DNA from 2 places in the Halomonas sp. 707D4 genome. Region 2 is predicted to be linked to the other one. Evidence: predicted binding sites of a transcription regulator. Region 2 holds the regulator's gene; the other holds the start of a gene.

Region 1 (3,255 bases), on a different contig from region 2:
GAGAAGATGGACTCCCTGATCGTCGAGGCGCGGCCCAAGTTTAAGGAGATCCGCGGGTTCTTCGCCCTGGTGCTCGATGAACTGAAAAAGCGCCATCGCTGAGCCTGGCTCAATCGAACAGGTCCTGCTGGGCACGAGGCGGCCGGAAATGGCGGGTATCGAGCCCCTGTTCGGCACGCGGCTGCAAGCCCCACTGGCGGCTGGCGCGGCGAAAGCGCTGGTCGATCAGGTCGGCGAACACGCCTTCACCGCGAAAGCGCCGACCGAAGGCGGGCTCGTTGGTCTTGCCGCCCCGGCACTGGCGAACGAGGCTCATCACCTTGGCGGCACGCTCGGGGTGATGGGTGTGAAGCCACGCCTCGAACAGCGGCGCGACTTCCCGGGGCAGGCGCAGCAGCATCCAGGTGGCGGTGCGTGCCCCGGCGCGGCTCGCCGCCTCCAGCAGCCGTTCGATCTCGTGATCCGTGAGCCCCGGGATCACCGGCGAGACCAGCACGCCCACCGGGATGCCGGCGGTATTCAGCTCGCGAATCACCTTCAAGCGCGCCTGAGGCGACGCTGCGCGCGGCTCCAGCGTGCGCTTCAGGTTCGCATCCAGGCTCGTGAGGCTGACGAATACCCGGACCAGCCGGTGTTCGGCCATGCTGGCCAGTAGCTCGATGTCGCGCAGCACCAGGGTGCCCTTGGTCACCAGCGTGACCGGGTGGCGGCAAGCGTGCAGCAGCTCCAGCAGGCGCCGGGTGGTCCGGTAGCGCGCCTCGATCGGCTGGTAGCAGTCGGTATTGCCCGAGAGATTGATGGGCCGGCAGACGTAGCGCGGGTGGGCGAGTTCCTCTTCGAGACGCTCGACCATGCCCGTGCGAGCAATGAGCCGTGTCTCGAAATCCAGCCCCGGCGAGAGATCCCAGTAGGCGTGGGAGGGGCGGGCGAAACAGTAGATGCAGCCGTGCTCGCAGCCACGGTAGGGATTCAAGGAGCGATCGAAGGAGAGATCCGGCGACGCGTTCCAGGAGAGCGCGCTTTTGGTCGGTTCCTCGCGCACCTCCGTGGCAAGCGACGAGGGCGTTTCGGCCTGCCACCAGCCGTCGGGTTCGGCAACGCTACAGGTGGGCGCGAAGCGATTGGGCGGATCGAAAGTGGCGCCGCGACCCTTGATGGCCGGGCCCTGCGACAAGGGTATCGAAGTCACGTCGGTCACCCGTTGCATGTTTTTATATACAGTAGTCGGCTTGGGTGATCGATGCAAGCAACGAGAAAACTCCGCGTCTCCATCAACAGTATATCGACCAAAGTGAACTTGACATGCGAGGTCGGGTCTATTTGGGTAAGATAGTCTTTGCATATGAGAGTGCCGGGCTTGATTTAGAAAAGCTAAGCGTTACAAAGGCTGTCGTCAGTGTCGCCGGAGCCCGCGGCCTATTAAAGTCCCCCCTGTTCGAAGAGGTCATTACGATGAGAACCCCCCAAGACGTGCTCAACGAGTGGATGCAGGCGATCAACAGTGCCGACGTCGAAGCGCTGCTGTCGCTTTACGATGAGAACGCCGTACTGATTCCCACCTTTTCCAACCGTATTTCCGATACCCGCGAAAAGCATCGCGATTATTTCGAGCGCCTCGGCGCGCGTCCGGGGCTGAGCATCACTCTCCACGAGAAGACCGTGATCGTGCAGGAAATCTCCGAGACCATCGCCGCGCTGACCGGCCTTTACAACTGGCGCTTCGAGGTCGATGGCGAGCTTCTCAACTTCGAGGCGCGCTTCAGCTACGTGGTGGATCTCTCCAAGGAGGCGCCCATCCTGCACCACCACTCTTCCCAGATTCCGCGCATGCTGTAAGCGCGTGATCCTGCGGCGAGGCGCTTGCGCCTCGCCGTTTTTTGTCTAGAGCCTTTTAATCAAGTAAATCACCATACTGTCATCTTTCATCGCTACGCTTCCCTGCGCCAACAACGCCTGAACATCAAAGAGGGGAACACGATGAAAACGCTATTCAAGCGCTCCATGGTGGCGCTTTCCGTCACCGCTGCCGTCACCGGCGCCACCCTGGGCAGCGCCGCGGCACAGCAGGGGCCGGCCAAGAACGTCATTCTGCTGATCACCGACGGGACGGGCATCGAAACCTTCCGCGCGGCGAGCTACTACCGCCACGGGGCGCTGGGCCACGAAGTTTACGATGACTTCGACACGCAGCTGTTCATGGCGACCCATCCGCTCAACACCTCCAACACGCCGACCAGAAGCGATGCCGATCAGGTCACTTTCGACCCCGCAGAGCTCTGGAACGACGAAAGCGTGGATAGCGTCTTCGAAGGAAGCCTCGGCAACTACAAGGGCTACTTTGCCGGCTACGATTACGCGCGCGCCGACTACACCGACAGCGCTGCCGCCGCCACGGCCCTGGCCTCGGGTCAGAAGAGCTACAACAATGCCATCAACTGGTCCAACGACGACCAGCCGCTCAAGCACATCGGCGAATATACCGTCGAGAGCGGCCGGGCGCTCGGCGTGGTCTCCTCGGTGCAGATCTCCCACGCGACGCCGGCAGGCTTTCTGGCCCACAACGTCAGCCGCAACGACTACAGCGCCATCGGTCGCGAGATCATCGAGTCAGGGCTTGCCACCATCGCCATCGGCACGGGTCACCCCTATTACGACGCCGCCGGCGAGCGCGTCGACGAGCCTCGCGAGAGCGACTTCCGCTTCATCGGCGGAGAAGAGACCTACCAGCGCCTGGTCGACGGCGAGACGGACTACGCCTTCATCGAGAGCAAGGACGACTTCGAAGCCCTGGCGGCCGGCGAACTCGACCTGCCCAAGGAGAAGGTGCTGGGCCTGGTACAGAACATTCAGACCCTGCAGTACAGCCGCCCGGGCGTCGGCGCGGGTAACTTCCTCGACACCTCGCCGAGCCTGGCCACCCTGACCGGCGCCGCGCTCAACGTGCTGAGCGCCAGTGATGATGGCCGCGACAACGGCTTCTTTTTGATGGTCGAAGGGGGCGCCGTCGACTGGGCCGCCCACGCCAACAATCTGCCCCGCATCATCGAGGAGCAGATCGACTTCAACGAAGCCGTCGAGGCGGCCGTCGAGTGGGTGGAAAACGAAAGCTCCTGGGACGACACCCTGATCATCGTCACCACCGACCACGGCAACGGCCTGCTGCAGGGCCCGGATTCCGACACCCGGGCCTACAGTCCGATCGTCAACCAGGGGGCCGGGGCGCTGCCGCTGGTGCGCTGGCACTCCGACAACCAC
Region 2 (3,255 bases):
CTGGGCCGGCACCAGCGCCGGGAAGTCGTCCAGGTAGCCAAGCCCGCGCGCCACGCTCACCATGCGCTCCATCGAGCGCCCCATCAGGCTCACCCGGCGCCCGTTTCGTGCCGCCGCCTGGCCGATCGCCCACACCCGCGCCAGGTTGCTGGCAAAGCAGGAAACCACCACGCGCCCCTCGCACTCCTTGAGCGTCTGTTCCAGGGCCTTGGCCACCGCGCCTTCGCTGCCCGCGCTGCCGGGCAGCGGCGCATTGGTGGAGTCGCCCACCAGCAGATCGATCGGCGCGAGCGCCTGAAAGTGGCTCGGGTCGACGCAGGCGCCGATCAACGGCTCCGGGTCGAGTTTCCAGTCACCGGTATGCAGCACCCGATGGTCACCGGCCTGCATCATGATCGCGCAGCTCTCGGGAATCGAGTGGGTCATCAGCAAGTAGCGCAGCGTGAACGGGCCTTCCTCGAGCGCCTCGCCTGGTTCGATCACGCGAATCGCTGCGCTCGACAGGCTGTGTTCGGCGAACTTGTGGCGCAGAAGTCCCGCTGCCAGGGGCGTGGCGTAGATCGGGCACTGCCACTTGGGCCACAGCCAGGCGACCGCGCCGATATGATCCTCGTGGCCGTGGGTGATGAACAGCGCCTTGGGCGCGATCGCGAGTTCTTCAAGTGTCCGGGTATTGGGCACCTGGAGCGGTGCGCTCGGCAGGTCCTGGCGAATCATCATGCCGCAATCGATGGCGATCCAGTGATCGCCATGGCCATATAGCGTCAGGTTCATTCCTATTTCACCGCAGCCACCCAGCGGCAGAATACGCAAGGGTGGGCGGCGACGGGGACGAAGTTGAACGCGTGATGGATCCATTGATTTTGAACAGCCTGAAAAGTAAGACTTTAACTATACGGTGTGCGGAGGCGGCTAACAATGATCGCAATGCCTCGGATCGCCGCTTGCGCTACACTAGCGCCCTTGCCGGGTAGAGCGCCGGCAGGGCCTGACAGCGGGCCATGTTTTTAGAGTGCATTCACGTCGAGTCTATTTATGTCGCATTATTACCGTCTAGTGGTTTCCTGCCCCGATCAGGTGGGCATCGTCGCCCGCGTGTCAAGCTTCATCGCCCAGCATGGTGGTTCCATTACCGAAGCGAGCCAGCATTCGGACCTGCAGACCGGGCGCTTCTTCATGCGCTACGAGATCCTCGCCGACTCCATCGGCATGAGCGCCGATGAACTCGAAAAGGCGTTCGCGCCGATCGCCGCCACCTTCGACATGCAGTGGGCGCTGGTGGATACCCAGAAGCGCCGCAACGTGGTGATCATGGTCTCCAAGGAGTCGCACTGCCTGGTGGATCTGCTCTACCGCTGGCAGGCCGGCGAGCTCGACTGCAACATCGTCGGCATCATCTCGAACCACCCGGACATGCGGGCGCTTTCCGAGTGGTACGAGATTCCCTATTTCCATATCGCCGTGGACCCGACGAACAAGCAGGCCTCCTTCGATGCCGTCCAGGCGCAGATCGAGGCGCTCGGGGCGGACTGCATCGTGCTCGCCCGCTACATGCAGATCCTGCCGCCGGCGCTCTGCGAGCACTACGCCGGGCAGATCATCAACATCCACCACAGCTTTTTACCGTCCTTCGCCGGGGCCAAGCCGTACCACCAGGCCTACGCCCGGGGCGTGAAGCTGATCGGCGCGACCTGCCACTACGTGACCGAGGAGCTCGATGCCGGGCCGATCATCGAGCAGGACATTCACCGCGTGAGCCACTGCCATACGCCGGCGGATCTGGTGCGTTTCGGTCGCGACGTGGAGAAATCGGTGCTGGCCCGCGGGCTGCGCTGGCATCTCGAGGATCGGGTGCTGATCGACGGCAACAAGACCGTGGTGTTCGGCTGATAGAAACGAAAACGGGGCGCAATGCCCCGTTCTCGATTGCAAGCGTCGGCCGAAGGCCGAGACTTCCTAGCCCAGCGCCTGACCGCTGCCGCCGCGAATCACGCCGACGCCGACCCCTTCGATGTCGAGCTGCTGAGTGCGCAGGTCGATCTCGATGGGGGCGAAGTCGCTGTTCTCCGCCAGCAGCGTCACCTGGTGGCCGTCGCGCTTGAAGCGCTTGACGGTCACTTCGTCCTCGAGGCGCGCCACCACGATCTGGCCATCGCGTACCCGCTCGGTGCGGTGCACGGCGAGCAGGTCACCTTCCAGAATGCCGATGTCCTTCATCGAGAGCCCGCGCACGCGCAGCAGGTAGTCGGCCTTGGGCGTGAAGTACTCCGCGGGCAGCGGACAGTAGCGGTCGATGTGTTCCGCCGCGAGAATGGGGCTGCCTGCCGCCACCTCGCCGATGATCGGCAGCCCGCTGGTATTGGTATCCGCTGAATCGTTGGCGGCCGGGGCGGTGTCCGGCGCGTCGGCGCCTTCCTGGTTGGGCAGACGGATGCCGCGCGAGGTGTGGCGAATGATGCGGATCGCCCCCTTGCGCTCGAGTGCGCGCAGGTGCTCCTCGGCGGCATTGGGAGAGCGAAAACCGAGCGCCTTGGCGATTTCCGCGCGCGTCGGCGGGTAGCCGTAGTCGTTCATGGTCTTGACGATGAAGTCGAACACGTGCTGTTGACGAACGGTAAGCGGGCGTGACATGGCGCTCTCCAGGGTAAACGGGTAACTAAAAAGATGACAGTCGGAACATGTGTTTAAGTATACAGTATGTCTCTGTATCCAGTATATGACCTAAGCCCCGGTTTATAAAGCGCGCGCTGGCTTTCTCGGGCCAGAACCCGTCGTTTTGACGATTGAGCCCGGAGCGTGAATGGCCTACTATGCCGCGATGTTTTAAACACTCGTTTTCTGGAGGACGCCATGGCGCAGTCAGATACGGTCACGCGTATCCTCGATACCGCAGAGGTGCTGTTCGCCGAGCGTGGCTTCGCCGAAACCTCGCTGCGCAACATCACCAGCAAGGCGCGGGTGAACCTGGCCGCCGTGAACTACCATTTCGGGTCGAAGAAGGCGCTGATCCAGGCCGTGTTCGCCCGCTATCTCGATCCGTTCAGCGAGCGCTTCCATGCGGCGCTCGACGAGCTGCAGGCGCATCATGGCGAGCAGCAGATTCCCCTTGAGGTGCTGCTCGAGACCATGGCGACCACGGTGCTGACGGTGCCCGCCGAGCGCAACAGCCTCAAGGTCTTCATGCGCCTGTTGGGGCTGGCCTACAGCCAGGCCCAAGGGCACCTGCGCCGCTACATCCAGGAGCAGTACGGCGAT

The links. Region 2 encodes LexA, which represses DNA repair genes until DNA is damaged. Its sites were predicted from a motif close to TACTGTNTANNTANACAGTA; they were not measured.
Region 1: a site for LexA is predicted at 1,204-1,223, ahead of BIS11_RS03120 (PA0069 family radical SAM protein). Genes of this name have one in related genera too.

The regions. Positions count from the first base shown of each region.
Region 1 covers NZ_JAMZBD010000039.1:3,707-6,961, forward strand. Annotated here, with positions in the region: gene BIS11_RS03115 (hypothetical protein) at 1-102, shown strand, start outside; gene BIS11_RS03120 (PA0069 family radical SAM protein) at 110-1,189, opposite strand; gene BIS11_RS03125 (nuclear transport factor 2 family protein) at 1,453-1,836, shown strand; gene BIS11_RS03130 (alkaline phosphatase) at 1,978-3,255, shown strand, end outside.
Region 2 covers NZ_JAMZBD010000247.1:1,131-4,385, reverse strand. Annotated here, with positions in the region: partial or broken gene BIS11_RS11175 (ribonuclease J) at 1-774, opposite strand, end outside; gene purU (formyltetrahydrofolate deformylase) at 1,036-1,890, shown strand; gene lexA (transcriptional repressor LexA) at 1,957-2,631, opposite strand; gene BIS11_RS11160 (TetR/AcrR family transcriptional regulator) at 2,851-3,255, shown strand, end outside.